4 regions of the Streptomyces sp. NPDC005494 genome follow, and region 3 is predicted to be linked to each of the others. Evidence: riboswitches for the same ligand, from Rfam matches in the RefSeq annotation. Region 3 holds a riboswitch; each other region holds the start of a gene.

The links. Region 3 has a riboswitch for cyclic di-AMP ahead of ACFYQ6_RS15805 (M23 family metallopeptidase). Riboswitches for the same ligand answer to the same signal wherever they lie in the genome.
Positions count from the first base shown of each region.
Region 1: it holds a riboswitch for cyclic di-AMP, as region 3 does, so the genes downstream of both, ACFYQ6_RS10340 (NlpC/P60 family protein) here and ACFYQ6_RS15805 (M23 family metallopeptidase) in region 3, are expected to answer to the same signal.
Region 2: it holds a riboswitch for cyclic di-AMP, as region 3 does, so the genes downstream of both, ACFYQ6_RS20630 (M23 family metallopeptidase) here and ACFYQ6_RS15805 (M23 family metallopeptidase) in region 3, are expected to answer to the same signal.
Region 4: it holds a riboswitch for cyclic di-AMP, as region 3 does, so the genes downstream of both, ACFYQ6_RS27710 (transglycosylase family protein) here and ACFYQ6_RS15805 (M23 family metallopeptidase) in region 3, are expected to answer to the same signal.

Region 1 is NZ_JBIAJR010000003.1:71,219-75,989, forward strand. It holds gene ACFYQ6_RS10335 (hypothetical protein) at 349-702, shown strand; gene ACFYQ6_RS10340 (NlpC/P60 family protein) at 758-1,912, opposite strand; cyclic di-AMP (ydaO/yuaA leader) riboswitch at 1,911-2,070, opposite strand; gene pcrA (DNA helicase PcrA) at 2,326-4,764, shown strand.
Region 2 is NZ_JBIAJR010000006.1:431,497-436,267, reverse strand. It holds gene ACFYQ6_RS20635 (PrsW family intramembrane metalloprotease) at 1-1,020, shown strand, start outside; gene ACFYQ6_RS20630 (M23 family metallopeptidase) at 1,250-2,287, opposite strand; cyclic di-AMP (ydaO/yuaA leader) riboswitch at 2,299-2,451, opposite strand; gene ACFYQ6_RS20625 (PP2C family protein-serine/threonine phosphatase) at 2,684-3,841, opposite strand; gene ACFYQ6_RS20620 (MerR family transcriptional regulator) at 3,973-4,719, opposite strand.
Region 3 is NZ_JBIAJR010000004.1:479,013-483,783, reverse strand. It holds gene ACFYQ6_RS15815 (pitrilysin family protein) at 1-945, shown strand, start outside; gene ACFYQ6_RS15810 (M16 family metallopeptidase) at 972-2,354, shown strand; cyclic di-AMP (ydaO/yuaA leader) riboswitch at 2,564-2,735, shown strand; gene ACFYQ6_RS15805 (M23 family metallopeptidase) at 2,749-3,543, shown strand; gene ACFYQ6_RS15800 (GntR family transcriptional regulator) at 3,799-4,497, shown strand; gene ACFYQ6_RS15795 (HPr family phosphocarrier protein) at 4,663-4,771, opposite strand, start outside.
Region 4 is NZ_JBIAJR010000010.1:283,333-288,103, forward strand. It holds gene ACFYQ6_RS27695 (nucleoside triphosphate pyrophosphohydrolase) at 1-11, shown strand, start outside; gene ACFYQ6_RS27700 (cytochrome P450) at 8-1,303, shown strand; gene ACFYQ6_RS27705 (transglycosylase family protein) at 1,409-2,410, shown strand; cyclic di-AMP (ydaO/yuaA leader) riboswitch at 2,702-2,873, shown strand; gene ACFYQ6_RS27710 (transglycosylase family protein) at 2,874-3,560, shown strand; gene eno (phosphopyruvate hydratase) at 4,054-4,771, shown strand, end outside.

The DNA.
Region 1 (4,771 bases), on a different contig from region 3:
GCGTCCTTCCGTTCGACTGCCCGCCGGGGGTTGCCGGCGGGCCCGCCGGGGGTCCGCCGGCGGGCCACCACAGGGGGGAGTGGCCCGCCGCCGGATCTCCTGGCGGGGTGACCGGGGTGCCGTCCGGTACGGGGCGGCGGTGCAGAGTCGGTCACCTGGGAGGGACGCTAAACCCGGGGCAGGGGGAAGAGGCGTAATGACAGCAATTGCCTGCATGTGCTGTTTCGCTTCCGCAGGATGACCGGAAAAAGCAAGCGGAGTCCGGCAATCCGCGCAGACCGGAGGTCAACTCATCAGGAAGTCGTACCTGGCCGAAGAGTGGTGATATGGCCGCCGTAGGCTGCGGGCATGGACGTACTCATCAATGTCTTCGTGGCCCTGCACATCATCGGTATCGCCTCCCTGCTGGGCGGCTTCCTGACCCAGATGAAGGCCATGGGGGCGGGCACGGCGCGCTTCGTGCCGGCCATGCTGCACGGTGCGCTCACCATGCTCGTGACCGGCGTCGCGCTGGTCGGGCTCAACCAGGCCGACGACCAGGCCGTGAACAACGTCAAGATCGGCGTCAAGCTGCTCGTCCTGATCGTGATCCTGGCGCTCGTCTACGTGAAGCGGGACGAGGAGAAGGTGGGCAAGGGGGCGTTCGCGGCCGTCGGCGGGCTGACCGTCGCCAACATCTTCATCGCCACGCTCTGGACCTGAGCGCGGACGGGCGGGCCCGGGTGCCGGGCCCGCCCGCCGCTGGTGCCCCCGAGTGTCACGCCGGGCGCACGCTGCCGTAGATCGGCATGTAGTAGATCGACTCCTCGCGGACGTTCGCGCCCGGCTTCGGCGCGTGGATCATCATCCCGTCGCCCTTGTAGATGCCGACGTGGCTGATGTCGTCGTAGAAGAACACCAGGTCACCCGGTTGCAGATCGGCTGTGGCGACCCGGGTGCCGACCTCCACCTGGTCCCAGGTGGTACGCGGCAGATCGACGCCCGCCGCCTTCCAGGCGGCCTGGGTGAGCCCGGAGCAGTCGTACGAGGACGGGCCCGTCGCCCCCCAGACGTACGGCTTGCCGATCTGCGCGGCGGCGAAGGCTAGGACCTTGTCGGCCTTGGAGGCGTAGCCGCTGTCGGAACCCGTGCCGCCGGACCCCGTGCCCGCCTCCTCCTTCGCGGCCTCCTCCGCGGCGGCCTGGTCGGCCTTCTCCTTCGCGGCGGCGGCCTGCCGCTTCGCCAGCTCCTCCGCCTTGCGCTCGGCCTCCGCCTCCTTCTTGCGCTCCAGCTCGGCGAGCCGGGCCTTCTCCTCGGCGGTCAGCTGCGACAGCAGCGAGCGCGCCTCGGCGAGCTTCTCCTGCACCTGCTGCTTGCTGGTGCGCAGCGTGGCCTGCGACTCGGTGAGCGTCTCCAGGCTCTTCGTCGCCTCGACGCGCTTCGCCGCCGCCTCCTTCTGCTGCGTGCGGAAGTCGGCGACCGCCTTCTGCTGCTGGCTGGTCATCCGCGCCATCAGCTGGTCCTGGTCGAAGTACGACTGCGGGTCGTCCGCGAGGAAGAAGGTCGCCGTCGGCGCGATCGAGCCGGTGCGGTACTGCGCGGCCGCGTAGTTGCCCAGCTCCCGGCGCGTCTCGTTGAGCTTGTCGGCCCGCTTGGCCGCGGCCTCCAGGAGGGCGTCCACCTCGGAGCGCTGCTGGGCGGACGCGTCCTTGGCCTTGTTGTACTTCTGCGTCGCGGTGCCGGCCTGCCGGTAGAGGGCGTCGACCTTCTTCTGGACTTCCTCGATGCTGGGCTTCGGCTCGGCAGGGGCGGCCGTCGCGCTCTGGGTGGAGAGCAGGGTGACGGAGGCGAGTGCCGCGGTCGTGAGACCGACGGCGGGGGTGGTGGTGCGCACCCGTGTGCGCGGCTTGCGATGCGAGGCCAAGGCCGGCATCTCCTTCCGTGGACCGCCTACCGGGTTAGCTGTCGGGTTCGGGCGGAACGGAAGGCTGCCCTACGGTCGGTGGAGACGGACCGATTCACCCCGGTGCTGCGTGTGGGTCCCCGGTTCCGGGCTCCCGCGGGGAAGTACGGATTCGGCGGGGGTGCCCGTGCGGCGCGGTTCGCCTGAGGGGATACGGGGCACCCGTCGGAGCACGCTAGCCAACCCGTGGTGTCCCTGTGAAGGTTGATGTTCGATATGCCCGATACATTTTCGTGACCTTTTCGCGGCGGCGGTCCGCGCGGCCGTGAGCGCTCCCGGAATCTCACACTCCGTGGGCGGCGTGTCTCGGTACGCGCACAGCTCCGCCCCTTGTCGCCGATGCGGCCCGGGCTGTCGGTGCGGCGGCCTAGACTCGTGAGGCGATGAGCAGCCTCTTTGACGACAGTTTCCTGACCGGCCTCCAGCGATCGGAGGACGGCCCCCCGCCGCCCCCGGAGGAGCACGCCCCCGAAGCGGTGCCCGAGGGCCTCTTCGAGGACGTCTTCGACGCGCCTCCGCCCCCGCGTGACGCGTACTACCGCGACGGCGCCCCGCGCCCCGTCATCGACTCCGCCGCGCTGCTCCACGGGCTGAACACCGAGCAGCGTGCCGCCGTCGTGCACGCGGGCTCGCCGCTGCTCATCGTCGCCGGGGCGGGCTCGGGCAAGACCAGGGTGCTGACCCACCGCATCGCCCACCTGCTGGCCGAGCGCGGGGTGCACCCGGGGCAGATCCTCGCGATCACCTTCACCAACAAGGCCGCGGGCGAGATGAAGGAGCGCGTCGAGCAGCTCGTGGGACCGCGCGCCAACGCCATGTGGGTCATGACCTTCCACAGCGCCTGTGTGCGGATCCTGCGCCGCGAGTCGAAGCTCCTCGGCTTCACCTCGTCGTTCTCGATCTACGACGCGGCGGACTCCAAGCGGCTGATGGCGCTCGTCTGCCGCGACCTGGACCTTGACCCGAAGCGCTACCCCCCGAAGTCGTTCACCGCGAAGGTCTCGAACCTCAAGAACGAGCTGATCGACGAGGAGACCTTCGCCGGCCAGGCCGCCGACGGCTTCGAGAAGACGCTGGCCCAGGCCTACGCCCTCTACCAGGCGCGGCTGCGCGAGGCCAACGCCCTCGACTTCGACGACATCATCATGACCACGGTGCATCTGCTCCAGGCCTTCCCCGACGTCGCCGAGCACTACCGCCGCCGCTTCCGGCACGTCCTGGTCGACGAGTACCAGGACACCAACCACGCGCAGTACACCCTCGTGCGCGAACTGGTGGGACCGTCCGGAGAGGCGGAGGCGCCCGGCGAGCTCTGCGTCGTCGGTGACGCGGACCAGTCGATCTACGCCTTCCGCGGCGCGACCATCCGCAACATCCTCCAGTTCGAGGAGGACTATCCGGACGCGACCACGATCATGCTGGAGCAGAACTACCGCTCCACGCAGACGATCCTCTCCGCGGCCAACGCCGTCATCGAGCGCAACGAGAGCCGGCGCCCCAAGAACCTGTGGACGAACGCGGGCGAGGGCACCCGGATCGCCGGATACGTCGCCGACACCGAGCACGACGAGGCGCAGTTCGTCGCCGACGAGATCGACCGGCTGACGGACGCCGGTGACGCGAAGGCGGGCGACGTCGCCGTCTTCTACCGCACGAACGCCCAGTCCCGTGTCTTCGAAGAGATCTTCATCCGCGTCGGCCTGCCCTACAAGGTCGTCGGCGGGGTGCGCTTCTACGAGCGCAAGGAGGTCAGGGACGTCCTGGCCTACCTCCGTGTCCTCGCCAACCCCGAGGACACCGTCCCGCTGCGCCGCATCCTCAACGTGCCCAAGCGTGGCATCGGCGACCGGGCCGAGGCGATGATCGACGCCCTGTCGATGCGCGAGAAGATCTCCTTCCCGCAGGCGCTGCGCCGTGTCGACGAGGCGTACGGCATGGCGGCCCGCTCGGCCAACGCCGTGAAGCGGTTCAACACGCTCATGGAGGAGCTTCGCACCATCGTGGAGTCCGGTGCGGGCCCCGCCGTCGTGCTGGAAGCGGTCATGGAGCGTACCGGCTACCTCGCCGAACTCCAGGCTTCCACCGACCCGCAGGACGAGACCCGTATCGAGAACCTCCAGGAACTCGCCGCCGTCGCCTTGGAGTTCGAGCAGGAGCGCGCCGAGGAGGAGGGCACGGGGACGCTCGCGGAGTTCCTGGAGAAGGTCGCGCTCGTCGCGGACTCCGACCAGATCCCCGACGAGGACGAGGACGGCTCCGGCGTCATCACACTGATGACCCTGCACACGGCCAAGGGTCTCGAATTCCCCGTGGTGTTCCTGACCGGCATGGAGGACGGGGTCTTCCCGCACATGCGGGCGCTGGGGCAGGTGAAGGAGCTCGAGGAGGAGCGCCGGCTCGCGTACGTGGGCATCACCCGCGCCCGCGAGCGGCTGTATCTGACGCGGGCGGCGATGCGCAGTGCGTGGGGTCAGCCCTCGTACAACCCGCCGTCGCGGTTCCTGGAGGAGATCCCGGACCAGCACCTGGAATGGAAGCGCAAGGGACCGATGGCCGCGCCGGCGGGGCCGACGTCGGGGATCACCTCGTCGCTGTCCTCGGCGCGCTCGAAGGCCGGCCCGTCGGGCTTCGCGACCCGGCGCACCACCGACAAGCCGGTGGTCACCCTGGTGGTCGGGGACCGCGTCACGCACGACCAGTTCGGTCTGGGCACGGTGACGGCGGTCGAGGGCTTCGGCGACCAGGCCAAGGCCACGGTCGACTTCGGCGACGAGCGGCCCAAGAAGCTGCTGCTGCGGTACGCGCCGGTCGAGAAGCTCTGACTCTGTA
Region 2 (4,771 bases), on a different contig from region 3:
GCCGACACCCTCGGTGCGACGGTCATCGCCCCGGTCGTGGAGGAGAGCGCGAAGGCCGCGGCCGTCCTGCTGATCTTCCTGTTCCGCAGACGGGAGTTCGGCGGGATCGTCGACGGCATCGTGGTGGCGGGATTCACCGCGACCGGTTTCGCCTTCACCGAGAACATCCTCTACCTGGGCAACGCCTTCGGTGAGGATCAGCAGCTCGGCACCACGGGCCTCGCCTCCGTGACGGCGGGGACGTTCTTCGTGCGCGTGGTCATGTCGCCGTTCGCGCACCCCCTGTTCACGGTGCTTTCCGGCATCGGACTCGGCATCGCGGCCCTAGGGGGCGCGCGGCACCGCGTACGCCGGATCGTGGCGCCCTTGCTGGGACTCGTCCTCGCCATGGGCATGCACGCCGTGTGGAACGGCTCGTCGACGTTCGGCCCGTACGGCTTCTACGCGGTGTACGGCGCGTTCATGGTCCCGTGCTTCGCTCTGGTGACCTGGCTGGCCATCTGGTCGCGCCAGCGGGAGCTGCGCACCCTGTCGACCGAGCTTCCGGTGTACGCGGCGGCCGGCTGGCTCGCCCCCGCCGAGCCGCTCGCGCTCGCCTCGATGCGGGCGCGGGGTATGGCCCGCGACATGGCCAGGCACTGGCACAGCCACCCCGACCGGAACCGGGGCAGGGCCGCGGCCCGTGCCGTCGCCGAGTACGAGTCGTTCGCGACGTCCCTGGCCATGCTCCGCCGAAGGGCCCGCCACGACGGCGCGGGGCCGGAGTTCGCACTCCGCGAGCAGGAGCTGCTGCACCACCTGTGGCAGCGCCGGGCCGTCGCGGGCCCCGCCCTGACGTACGCCGCCCACGCGACGGGCCGGGTACGGCCGTCCAGGCCGGCCGCTCCGCAGCCGTTCCCCCGTCAGTTCTCCCACGGGACCGTCGCGGCGCAGCAGCCGCCGGCGCCGCATCGCCACTACGGCGGCTACAACCCCTACCTGGAGGACGGTGCCGGCCACCGCGCTCCCCCGCCGTCGTGAGCCCGTCAGGACTGCGAGCGTGAGCTCAGCGAGGGCCCGCACGAACCCGACGGCACAAACGAACGAGCACACACACGGTCCGACGGCATGAACGACCGGGACACACAGGGTCCGACGGCATGAACGACCGGGACACACAGCCGGGAAACGCCGAACCGGCGGCCCTGACGTCGGGGGGTTGTGCGTCAGGGCCGCCGGGGTCCGGTGCGCCGCGTGACGGCGCGCGGGTTCAGATCGTGAGGCCCTTACCGCGCAGCCAGGCCATCGGGTCGATGCCCGTGCCGTCAGCGGTGTGGATCTCCAGGTGCAGGTGCGCGCCGGTCACATTGCCCGTCGCCCCGACGCGGCCGATGGTCTGGCCGGTGGTGACCTTCTGACCCGCGGTCACGTCCATCGAGGACTGGTGGCAGTACCAGACCTCGGTGCCGTCCTCCAGCTCCAGGACCGTGCGGTAGCCGTACGAACCGGAGTAGCCGGCGGACTTCACCGTGCCGCTGTGGACCGCCTTGACCGGCGTACCGGTCGGGGCCGCGAAGTCCAGCCCGGTGTGGTAGCCGGAGGACCACATCGAACCGGCCTGACCGAAGCTCGAGCTGATGTAGTACGAGGAGGTCGGGACGGCGTAGCTGGCGGCGAGCTTGGCGAGGCGCTCGGCCTCCGCCTTCTTCTTCGCCGCCTCTTCCGCCGCCTTCTTCTTCGCGGCGGCCTCGGCCTCGGCCACGGTCTGCTGCTTCGCCGCCTGGGCCGCGGCTGCCTCGGCTGCCGCCGTCTCCTCGGCGGCCCTGGCCTCGGCATCGGCTCCGGCCTGCTGCTGCTCGGCCTGCTGGAGGATGCGGGCGCGCAGCGCCTCGCCGGCGTCGGTGGTTCCCTGCTCGGCCTCGGCTGCCGTGATGCCGGCGGAGGTGAGGGGGGAGGAGGCGACCGTCTGCTGGTCCGCGTCGGAGTCGCCGGACATGAACGCGCCCACGCCGGGAAGGGACTTGGCGTCGGGGAGATTGTCCGCGATGGAATCGGGAAGGGAGATGGAGACCGGCGGCTTGCTCTGCGCGGTGGCCATGCCACCCGCTCCGACGGCCGCGATGACGCCGACGCCGAGGACGGTGGAGCTACGGGCGAGACCGCGCTGCTTGGCTACACGGTGCCGACCGCGTACGGGACGGATGGACTCCTCGGTGGGGTTCCATTCCTCCCAAGTCCTGTCCTCGGTACCGAGGCTGTCGGTCCTGAAGGGTGACGGGGCCTCGGGGGCAGGCTGATTCGACGCCACGTGGGCGCACTCCTTTCCTTCCTTCTCGCCTACCGGGTTAGCTGACGGGTTCGGAGCAGGAAGGTCTCCTACGGGCCCCTTCGTCTCTCACGAGACACAGGTGCCCGATTCACCCCATGTAGGTGGTTCCCCGGTTCCCTTGCGGAATTCGGCGCTGCGCACGGTGCCGCCTCTTGCGACGACAGGTACAACCGCGCTGCGTTATCGAACGTTAATAGACACCCGGGTCCGATTCCAAGCTGTTCCGGCAGATCGTTCACGGCCTTGGCCTGGACTTTCAGGGGTCAAACGGGCTCAAACGGGCGAGTTGAGCGGCCCACGACACGCTGTCAGTTTCTGATGGTGTGTCAAATGTTATCGGAGAGGTGCCCCGCGATTACGGACGGTCGCTGTCCGTCATTCACTGTCCCGCCCCACGATCTTCACGGTCGTCCGCCGCTCCGGCTGACCCCGGGACGGCCTGCCGACCGCGAGCAGCGCCAGGTCGTCCGTCGACCGGCCCCCGGTGTGCAGACGCACGTCGTCGGTGAGTGCGGACAGCAGCTCCTCCGGCCCCGGAAAGATCCGGCCACGCAGCCGTGCCTCCGGGTCGTAGAACACACCGTGCGCGTCCCGCGCCTCCGACAGGCCGTCCGTGAACGCGAGGAACGTCGCCCCCGCCGGCAGCGGCCACTCGTCCGCACGGTCCGGCCAGGCACCCAGCCCCATGCCCAGCGGCAGGGCCGGCACGGTCGGCGCCAGCGCGTCGACCGCCCCGTCCGGTTGCAGGACCAGCGGCTCGGGGTGCCCGCGGTTGACGACTCGCAGGGTCTCCGAGCCGGCCGGGATCTCGGCGAGCACGGCGGTGACGAAGCCCTCCACGGAGTCGAACCCGCCGCGCCGTGAGCCCTCCCGCGCCAGCGCCCGCTCCAGCCGCTGGACCACCCCCTCGATCGAACGCTCCTGCTCGGCGGCCTCCCGGAACGCCCCGATCACGACGGCGACCGCCGCCACCGCGTCCAGTCCCTTGCCCCGTACGTCCCCGAGCACCAGCCGCACCCCGTAGGGCGTGTCCGTCACGGCGAACAGATCACCGCCGACGAACTCGTCGGCCTGGGCCGGCTCGTAGCGCGCCGCGACCTGCAACCCGCCGATCCGTGACTCGGGCGTGGGGAGCACGGCGCGCATCGCGGTCTCCGCGATGACCCGGGCCGAGGCCAGCTGCTCGTTCCCACGCCGCACGACGCCGTTGATGACGAGAGCGAGTACGGACACCGTCAGCAGGGTGAGCAGGTCGGTGAGCGGTACGACCTTGAAGAGCAGGCCGTCCGAGATCCGGATGGCGAGTACGACGAGGACCGCGGCCACCGCGGTGCGCACGGTCGAGGCCAGCGAGAAGAACGGGGCGGCGATCAGCGGGGCCGCCGCGAAGAGCGGTACGGCGGACACCTCGGTCGGCGTCAACAGGTCGAAGACCACGCCGACACCGATCATCAGGGCGGGCAGCGCGCGCACGAAGCGCCGGGCACGGGCGTTCCCGGCAGCGCTCGTTCGCCGTCCGTCCCGCTTCCCCACCTGTGTGCTCCTGCCCGGTCCGTCCACGGCTGCGGACGGTACCGCGCCCCACCCAGGCTCGCCGGAGCCGCGCCGAACCGCGACCCGTCATCGGCCGAAGGGAGGAGCGCGCCGGGGCCCGCCCCCGGAGGTCAGCCGGTGAGCCGGTGCCGCGCGTAGATCGTCAGTGCATCCCGTACGAAGACGGCTGTTCCGTCCCCGTACCGATCGTAGTTCCTCGCGAAGCGCGGATCGGCGACGTACATCTCGGCGATGCCGGTTACATACGAACGGGTGGGTTCCATGGTCACCGCGAGCCACTCGCAGTGCCGGCGCGCGATGTCCTGCGCCTCGTCGCAGCCCGCGTCGAGACCGGCCGCCCTGGCCTCGCCGTAGTCCCGGGCGATCCACTCGTGCTCCTCCTGGAAACGCGCGCGCCCGTCCGGGCCCAGTCCTTTCCACCACCGGTCGCCGCGCTGGTACGCCTCGCGGCCCCAGCGCTCGGTGACCTCCTGTTCGTACACCGTGTGATCGAAGCCGTCGAACACTTCCTCGGCCATGAGCCCTTCCCCTTCCTCGGTCCTGTGGAGAGTGGTCCGCACCGAGGCGATCTGCCGCCCGATGCGCTCCCGCTCCTGCTCCAGCAGCCGCAGATGGGACCGCAGCGCCGCCGAGGTGTCCCGTTGCCCCTCCAGTACGTCCTTGATCGCGGGCAGCGAGAGTCCCAGCTCCCGCAGCAGCAGGATGCGCTGGAGCCTGACCAGGGCCTCCTGGTCGTAATAGCGGTAGCCGTTGGCGCCCGTACGGCTCGGCGTCAGGAGGCCGAGGTCCCCGTAGTGCCGGAGCGTCCGGCTCGTGGTGCCGGCCTGCCGGGCGATTTCCTGGATGGACCACTCCATGCGGGAAACGGTAGATCTTTACGTAACGTCAAGGTCAAGCGCGCGGCGCGGG
Region 3 (4,771 bases):
CAGCGCGACGTCGTCAAGAACGAGCGCCGCCAGCGCTACGACAACGTCCCGTACGGCACCGCGTTCGAGAAGCTCACCGCGCTCGCCTACCCGGAGGGCCACCCCTACCACCACACGCCGATCGGCTCGATGGCCGACCTGGACGCGGCGACGCTGGAGGACGCGCAGGCGTTCTTCCGTACGTACTACGCGCCGAACAACGCGGTGCTCTCCGTGGTCGGGGACATCGACCCGGAGCAGACGCTCGCCTGGATCGAGAAGTACTTCGGCTCCATCCCCTCCCACGACGGCAAGCAGCCCCCGCGGGACGGCACGCTGCCCGCCGTCATCGGGGAGCAGCTGCGCGAGGTGGTCCACGAGGAGGTTCCCGCGCGTGCGCTGATGGCCGCCTACCGGCTGCCGCACGACGGCACCCGGGAGTGCGACGCCGCGGACCTGGCGCTGACCGTGCTCGGCGGCGGCGAGTCCTCACGGCTGCACAACCGCCTGGTCCGCCGTGACCGTACGGCGGTCGCAGCGGGGTTCGGGCTGCTCAGGCTCTCCGGCGCGCCCTCGCTGGGCTGGCTGGACGTCAAGACGTCCGGCGGCGTCGAGGTGCCGCAGATCGAGGCCGCCGTCGACGAGGAGCTGGCCCGCTTCGCCGAGGAGGGCCCCACGCCCGAGGAAATGGAACGGGCGCAGGCGCAGTTGGAGCGCGAGTGGCTGGACCGGCTCGGCACGGTCGCAGGCCGTGCCGACGAACTGTGCCGCTACGCCGTCCTGTTCGGTGACCCGCAGCTCGCCCTGACCGCGGTGGGCCGCGTGCTCGACGTGACGGCCGACGAGGTCAAGGAGGCCGCCCGGGCGCACCTGCGTCCCGACAACCGCGCGGTCCTGGTCTACGAGCCGGTCGAGCCGGCCGACGAGACGGACGGCACCGACGCGCACGAAGGGGCCGACAAGTGACCGACGCCGCCGTGACTGGAGTAGCGATGCAGTACCACCCGCAGCCCACCGCCGGCGAGGCCAGGCCGTGGGCCTTCCCCGCGCCCGAGCGCGGCGCCCTGCCCAACGGCCTGACCGTGCTGCGCTGCCACCGCCCCGGCCAGCAGGTCGTGGCCGTGGAGATCTCCCTCGACGCGCCCCTGGACGCCGAGCCCGAGGGCCTGGACGGCGTGGCCACGATCATGGCGCGGGCCCTGTCCGAGGGGACGGACAAGCGCTCCGCGGAGGAGTTCGCCGCCGAGCTGGAGCGCTGCGGCGCCACCCTGGACGCGCACGCCGACCACCCGGGTCTCCGGGTCTCCCTGGAGGTCCCGGTCTCCCGGCTGGCCAAGGCCCTCGGCCTGGTCGCCGAGGCGCTGCGGGCCCCCGCCTTCGCGGAGAGCGAGATCGAGCGCCTGGTCGGCAACCGGCTCGACGAGATCCCGCACGAGCAGGCCAACCCGGCCCGCAGGGCCGCCAAGCAGCTCTCCAAGGAACTCTTCCCCGCGACGGCACGGATGTCGCGTCCGCGCCAGGGCACCGAGGAGACGGTCCGGGGGATCGACGCCGCGGCCGTGCGCGCCTTCTACGACGCCCATGTCCGTCCGTCCACCGCGACCGCGGTCGTCGTCGGCGACCTCACGGGGGTGGACCTCGACGCCCTGCTCGCCGACACCCTCGGTGACTGGTCGGGCAACACCGCCCAGGCCCGCCCGGTCCCTCCGATCACCGCGGACGACACCGGCCGCGTGGTCATCGTGGACCGTCCCGGAGCCGTGCAGACGCAGCTCCTGATCGGCCGTATCGGGGCGGACCGGCACGACAGCGTGTGGCCCGCGCAGGTCCTCGGCACGTACTGCCTCGGAGGCACGCTCACCTCGCGGCTGGACCGCGTGCTGCGTGAGGAGAAGGGCTACACCTACGGTGTCCGGGCGTTCGGCCAGGTGCTGCGCTCCACCGCCCCCGGTTCCTCCTCCGGAGCGACCGGCGCCGCGATGCTCGCGATCAGCGGCTCCGTGGACACCGAGTCCACCGGGCCCGCGCTCGACGACCTGTGGAAGGTCCTGCGCACTCTCGCGGCCGAAGGGCTGACCGACGCCGAGCGCGAGACCGCCGTGCAGAACCTGGTGGGTGTGGCCCCGCTGAAGTACGAGACGGCCGCGTCGGTGGCCGGCACGCTCGCCGACCAGGTCGAGCAGCACCTGCCGGACGACTACCAGGCCCAGCTCTACGCGCGGCTGGCCGAGACCGGCACGGTCGAGGCGACCGCGGCCGTGGTCAACGCGTTCCCGGTGGACCGGCTGGTCACCGTGCTCGTGGGGGACGCGGCGCAGATCGCCGAGCCCGTCCGGGCACTGGGTATCGGTGAGGTGTCGGTCGTCAGCGGCTGAAAGCGGAGATTTCGCTTCGGGGCGTGACAGAACGGACCCCGGTGGGCACATGCCCGCCGGGGTCCGTTCGTCTGTCCGGTTTGGCATCGAAGATGCGTATATGCCCTGTGGGATGTGCGACATAAGGCCCTTTCCGTTTGGTTCCCCGAAGCGGCCCGACCTACCGTCAGCGCGGCTGTTCGTCAGACGTATGCCGCGCCCGCGGCGCCGGACAGTCATCGCCGAGTCCCCGTCAGGCGCGAGCCTGGGGAGCCGGGGACCCATGAAGTCCCTGGGGTGAATCGGGCACCCCCGCGCCTCGCACGAGACGCGGAGGGGCTCGTAGGAGACCTTCCTGCTCCGAACCCGTCAGCTAACCCGGTAGGCGAGAAGGAAGGAAAGGACCAGCCCTTACATGGCGTTCATCCGTGCCACCGGGAAGCACCGTGCCCCGAGCCGCCTGACGCGCAGGAGCGCCCACGTCGCCGGCATCGCGGCCCTGGCCACCACCGGCGTCATCGGCGCCACGGCCTCCCCGGCCCTCGCCGCGGATTCCGAGTCCGTCACCGCGAGCAGCACCGGTCTGACCCAGACCGTCTCCCTCGACCTCACGCTCGCCGCCCAGATCGACGCCCAGGCGGATGCTCAGCAGCACCAGGCCGAGGTCGCCGCCAAGGCGAAGGCGGAGGCCAAGGCGAAGGCCGAGGCCAAGGCGGAGGCGAAGCGCAAGGCCGAAGCCCGCGCCAAGGAGGCCCGCGCGGCCGAGGCCCGTGCGGCCCGCGCCGCCGAGCGCGCCCGGCTGAACGCCTTCCACCTCCCGGTCGCCGGCTCCCACGTGACCACCGGCTACAAGTCGGGTGGCGCGCTGTGGTCCTCCGGCAGCCACTCCGGAGTGGACTTCCAGGCGGCGTCCGGCTCCTCCGTGGTCGCGGTCGGCGCCGGTACGGTCGTCGAGGCGGGCTGGGGCGGTGCGTACGGCAACAACATCGTGCTCCGGATGAAGGACGGCACCTACACCCAGTACGGCCACCTCTCGTCGATCGGTGTCTCGGTCGGCCAGAGCGTCACCTCGGGCCAGCAGATAGGCCTCTCCGGCTCGACCGGCAACTCCACAGGCCCGCACCTGCACTTCGAGGCCCGGACCACCCCCGACTACGGGTCCGACATGGACCCGGTCGCCTACCTCCGCGCCCACGGCGTCCAGGTCTGACCGGTCTCCGCACGACGACGCTCCGCACGAAGTTCCCCGCTCGTCGCCGGAGTTCGGCACGAAGGCCCCGGCTCACCCGCCGGGGCCTTCGCCGTGCCCTGGCGGGTGCCCTCGGAGCATGCGCGGAAGTGTCCGACGGCCAAAAGCAATCCACGGATTCCACCCCGCCATCGGAAATTCCCGCGGATTGCAATAGAGTCACAGAACAGGCGTCGATCGGCCGCGTTTCGCGGGGATTAAGGCGGAGGTTCGGACATGCGCATTCCCGCGCATTCGGTATGCACGGCGATCCGTGACGACATCGTCTCCGGTGTCTTCGAACGCGGCAGCCGCCTCACCGAAGAGGTGCTCGCGCGACGTTACGGCGTCTCACGCGTCCCGGTGCGCGAGGCGCTGCGCACCCTGGAGTCCGAGGGGTTCGTCGTCACCCGCAGGCACGCCGGGGCCTGCGTCGCCGAGCCGACGGAGCAGGAGGCCGCGGACCTCCTGGAGATCCGCATGCTCCTGGAGCCCCTCGGGGCGGCCCGGGCGGCGCAGCGACGCACCGACGCCCACCTCAAGGTGCTCCGAGGCCTGGTCAGGCTGGGGCAGGAGCGGGTGCGCCGCGGCGAGGGGGAGGATCTGCGCTCGCTGGGCAGCTGGTTCCACGAGACGCTGGCGCAGGCGTCGGGCAGCCCCGCCCTGATCGCGCTGCTCACCCAGCTCCGGCACAAGATCACGTGGATGTACTCCGTCGAACAGCCCGCCCGCCCCGCGGACTCCTGGGCGGAGCACGGTGCCCTCGTGGACGCCGTGGCGCGCGGGGACGCCGAACGGGCCAGGGCGCTCGCCGCCCAGCACGCCGAGCGGGCCAGCGCCGCGCACCGGCTGCGCCGGCCGCCCGGCGGGACGGCGGGCGGCGTGCGGGTGAGGACTTCGCAACACCCCGTAAACATCGCGGGAGCACGTCATTAACAATTGCGCCGTATACAAAGAAGGTAATTGTCGCGGGGCTTTGTTTCTGCTGCCCTAATTCGGGTGCGAGGTGTGCCGCTGCCCGTTTGTGAAACAGAAAAGCCGCGGCTCCCGGAGAGGGGGTGCCGCGGCTTATCCGCAGAAAGGATTCCGGACCGGCCGGATTCAGACGGTCTCCGGGAGCTCCTCCAGCCCCTCGGCGACCAGCTTCGCCAGACGGTCCAGAGCGACCTCGGCGTTGTCCGCCTCGGAGGAGAGCACGATCTCCTCGCCA
Region 4 (4,771 bases), on a different contig from region 3:
TCGAGGAGTGAACGACAGCCCCCGCACCGCCTCCGCGCCCGACGCCGCACCCGAACTCTTCACCTGGGAGTTCGCCACCGACCCGTACCCCGCCTACGCCTGGCTCCGGGAGAACAGCCCCGTGCACCGCACGCCGCTGCCCAGTGGGGTCGAGGCATGGCTGGTGACCCGGTACGCGGACGCCAGGCAGGCGCTCGCCGACACCCGGCTCTCCAAGAACCCGGCGCACCACGCGGGGTCAGCGAACGCCAAGGGGAAGACGGGTATCCCGGGGGAGCGCAAGGCGGAGCTGATGACGCATCTGCTGAACATCGACCCCCCGGACCACACCCGGCTGCGCCGGCTGGTGTCCAAGGCGTTCACCCCGCGCCGGGTGGTGGAGTTCGCGCCCCGCGTGCAGGAGCTGACGGACCGCCTCATCGACACGTTCGTGGAGGAGGGGAAGGCGGATCTCATCCACGACTTCGCCTTCCCGCTTCCCATCTACGCGATCTGCGATCTGCTCGGAGTGCCGCGCGAGGACCAGGACGACTTCCGTGACTGGGCGGGCATGATGATCCGGCACGGCGGCGGTCCGCGCGGCGGGGTGGCCAGATCGGTCAAGAAGATGCGTGGCTATCTCGCCGAACTGATCCACCGCAAGAGGGAGAATCCCGGTGACGACCTGATCTCCGGGCTGATCCGGGCGAGCGACCACGGCGAGCACCTCACCGAGAACGAGGCCGCCGCCATGGCCTTCATCCTCCTGTTCGCCGGCTTCGAGACGACCGTGAACCTCATCGGCAACGGCACCTACGCGCTGCTGCGCAACCCCTCCCAGCGCGCACGCCTGGAGCGGTCGCTCGCCGCCGGGGAGACGGACCTGCTCGCCACGGGCATCGAGGAGCTGCTGCGTTACGACGGGCCGGTGGAACTCGCGACGTGGCGGTACGCCACCGAACCCGTGACGCTGGGCGGACGGGAGATCGCGGCGGGGGACCCCGTCCTGGTGGTGCTGGCCGCCGCCGACCGGGACCCCGAGCGCTTCCAGGATCCTGACACGCTGGATCTCGCGCGGAGTGACAATCAGCACCTCGGATACGGACACGGCATCCACTACTGCCTGGGGGCGCCGCTGGCCCGGCTGGAGGGTCAGGTGGCTCTCGCGACGCTGCTCCGCCGCCTCCCCGACCTGCGGCTCGCTGCGGAACCTGCCGATTTGCGGTGGCGCGGCGGGCTCATCATGCGTGGACTGCGCACGCTTCCCGTGGAGTTCCGGCCGGGGCGCTCCGGCGAAGAAAGTGACAGCCTGTCAACTCCGTGACTTTCACGTGATCTCCGCTGCATCGACTTGTGACACACGTTCGAGTAGGGCTAGGTTCACCGTTCGACTCACCCGTCACATGTCAGTCACACGGAAGGCAATCCCATGGGCTCCGCGACCGGCAGACACCGTCGCCCTCGCCAGGCACCCGCCATCGTCGTCGCCGCAGGCGTCACCGGATCGGCCATCGCCATCCCGCTGCTGGGCGCGGGCGGCGCGCAAGCCGCCGAGGCCACGACCTGGGACCGGGTCGCGGAATGCGAGAGCGGCGGTATGTGGAGCGCCGACCTCGGCAACGGCTACTACGGCGGACTGCAGTTCTCGCAGGACACCTGGTCGGCCTACGGCGGTACCGCCTACGCGCCCCGGGCCGACCTCGCGAGCCGCTCGCAGCAGATAGCGGTCGCGGAGAAGGTGCTGGACGACAAGGGCCCGCAGGCCTGGCCCAGCTGCGCCGTGATCTCCGGGCTCGCCCTGGACGGGACGCTGCCGGGCATCGACCCGGGCGGCGAGCCGTCCGACGGGTCCACGGAGAGCCCGTCCCTGTCCGGGACCCCCTCGTCCAAGGCCTCGGCCCAGGCGGACGCGGCCAAGGGCACCGAAGGGAAGACCGAGGACACGTCCGAGGGCGGGACGGACGAGGCCGGCGGGGCCGACTCCTCGGCGAGTGCCGACGCCTCGCCGTCCGCCACCCCGTCGCCCGAGGAGTCGGAGACCGCCGGCACCTCGAAGGGGGACGCGGCGAAGGGCGGTAAGCACCGTGGCACGCCCGCGCCCGAGTCGAGCGCGGAGTCGGACCTGGAGGACGGGCGTGAGTCCGGTCGGCACGCCTCCCGTGGCGACGCGGACGCGCGCCAGGACGCGGACGGCTCGTACACCGTCCGTACGGGCGACAACCTCTGGGCGATCGCCGACGCGCAGGAGCTCCCGGGCGGCTGGCCCGCGCTCTACGAGGCCAACAAGGACGAGCTGGGCTCCGACCCGGACCTGATCCTGCCCGGCCAGAGTCTGGACCTCGACCTCACGGCGGAGGCAGAGGACACCCAGGACACGCAGGATGCGAAGGACGGTCAGGATGCCCAGGCGAAGGCCTCGGCGGACAACTGATCCAAAGCGGGAAAACGCCCCTGAATCAGGGGTAGTTCAGAGGCCTATGTCCACTTATGCGTAAGTGAGACATGGGTCTCTTTGCTGTCATCGGGGCGCCCCGTCCGTCCGGTCCGTCCATATTGGCTCCGACCTGCGCAAACGATCCGCGGCCCCGCACCAGTACGTGCTGATTAGCCGTTATGTCCATCTTTGAAAGTAGGGGTTGGGTGTGTTTACGGTCGGAGCCGCTCGCACCGCGGGCACCTTCGACCGTCACGCCGAATCCTGCCGTCGGCCGAAGGGGAACCGACGCGTAAAGCGCCGTAGGCAGGAGCGGGGGACCCAGGTAGGCGCCGGGCCCGGCCGTCGGAAGACGGGTACGGGTACGGCTCGGGGTGAAGTCGTCCGCGAGTGCGGGCGACCGGGCAACTCACAGGCCCGAACCCGACAGCTCACCTCGTAGGCGTCGGTGAGGAGAACCATGCTGCTTTCCAGCAAGGGCAAGCACCGTCGCCCGTCCAAGGCCGTCCGTGTCGCCACCCTGGCCGGTGTCGCCGGTGCCGCCGTCGCCGTGCCGCTGATGGGCGCCACCAACGCCTCGGCCGCCTCCGTCCAGACCTGGGAAGCCGTCGCCCAGTGCGAGTCCGGTGGCAACTGGTCCATCAACACCGGCAACGGCTACTACGGCGGTCTGCAGTTCTCGCAGTCCAGCTGGGCCGCCGCCGGCGGTACGCAGTACGCCGCCCGTGCCGACCTGGCCACCAAGAACCAGCAGATAGCCGTGGCCGAGAAGCTCCTCGACCTCCAGGGCCCGGGCGCCTGGGCCTGCGCCGGCGCCGGCGGCCTGACGAACGACGGCGTGGACCCGGGTGTCGACACCGGCTCCGGCACGGCCGAGAAGGCCCAGCCGGAGCGCACGGCCGAGCAGCCCGCCTCGCGCAGCGAGACGCGCACGGAGCCGAAGGCCGAGAAGACCGTCACGACCCCGACCGGCGAGAAGGTCGAGAAGGGTGACGGCGAGTACAAGGTGAAGGCCGGAGACACCCTCGGCAAGATCGCCGACGCGAAGAAGGTCAAGGGCGGCTGGGAGAAGCTGTTCGAGCTGAACGACGACATCGTCGACGACGCCGACCTGATCTTCCCGGGTCAGCAGCTCCACCTGAAGTAGCCGGGACCACCTGAAACGGTCAGGTCCCACCTGAGGTGGATCCGGGTCCCGCGCCCTGAAGCGGTACGGGTTCCACCGAAGCGGTACAGGTTCCATCCGGAGTGGTCCGGGGTTCCTCCTCCTGCCCCGGAGTCCCGGCCCGGCGCGCCCACCCCCCTGCGCGCCGGGCCGGGGCCGTGTCCGGCGCCGCGCAGGCGCCGCGGAACCGTCCACGCAACCCCCTCGGAACCGTCCACGGAGACCCTTCGGGGCCGGACGCGGCACCGCCGGGCGGCCCCGGCCGTCGGGGCCCGCGGGACGCGCCTTCGTTCAACTGTTGTAGTTACTTGCCAGTAAAATTCTGGAGCTTTGCCCGTAATGCAGGTCCTTGGGTCCTTTTTCGTCCCAGGGGACGGGCGGACGGCCGACGGATCAGGCAGAGCCGGTTAGGCTCGTGCCGCAAGGCCACAGTGACCCTGCACAACCAGTGTCAGATCCCAGAAGGAGATGCCTCGTGCCGTCCATCGACGTCGTCGTAGCCAGGGAAATCCTCGACTCCCGGGGCAACCCCACGGTCGAGGTCGAGGTTGGCCTCGACGACGGCAGCACGGGACGTGCTGCTGTTCCGTCCGGCGCCTCCACCGGTGCGTTCGAGGCCATTGAGCTTCGCGACGGTGACCCCAACCGCTACCAGGGCAAGGGCGTCGAAAAGGCCGTCCTCGCCGTGATCGAGCAGATCGGCCCGGAGCTCGTCGGTTACGACGCCACCGAGCAGCGCCTCATCGACCAGGCGATGTTCGACCTGGACGCGACCGAGAACAAGGGCTCCCTCGGCGCCAACGCCATCCTCGGTGTCTCGCTCGCCGTGGCGCACGCCGCGTCCGAGGCGTCCGACCTCCCGCTCTTCCGCTACCTCGGCGGTCCGAACGCGCACCTGCTGCCCGTTCCGATGATGAACATCCTGAACGGCGGCTCGCACGCCGACTCCAACGTGGACATCCAGGAGTTCATGATCGCGCCGATCGGCGCCGAGTCCTTCTCCGAGGCCCTGCGCTGGGGTGCGGAGATCTACCACACGCTCAAGAAGGTCCTGAAGACCAAGGGCCTGTCCACCGGTCTCGGCGACGAGGGCGGCTTCGCCCCGAACCTCGAGTCCAACCGCGCCGCCCTCGACCTCATCCTCGAGGCCATCAAGGAGGCCGGTTACGTCCCCGGCCGCGACATCGCGCTCG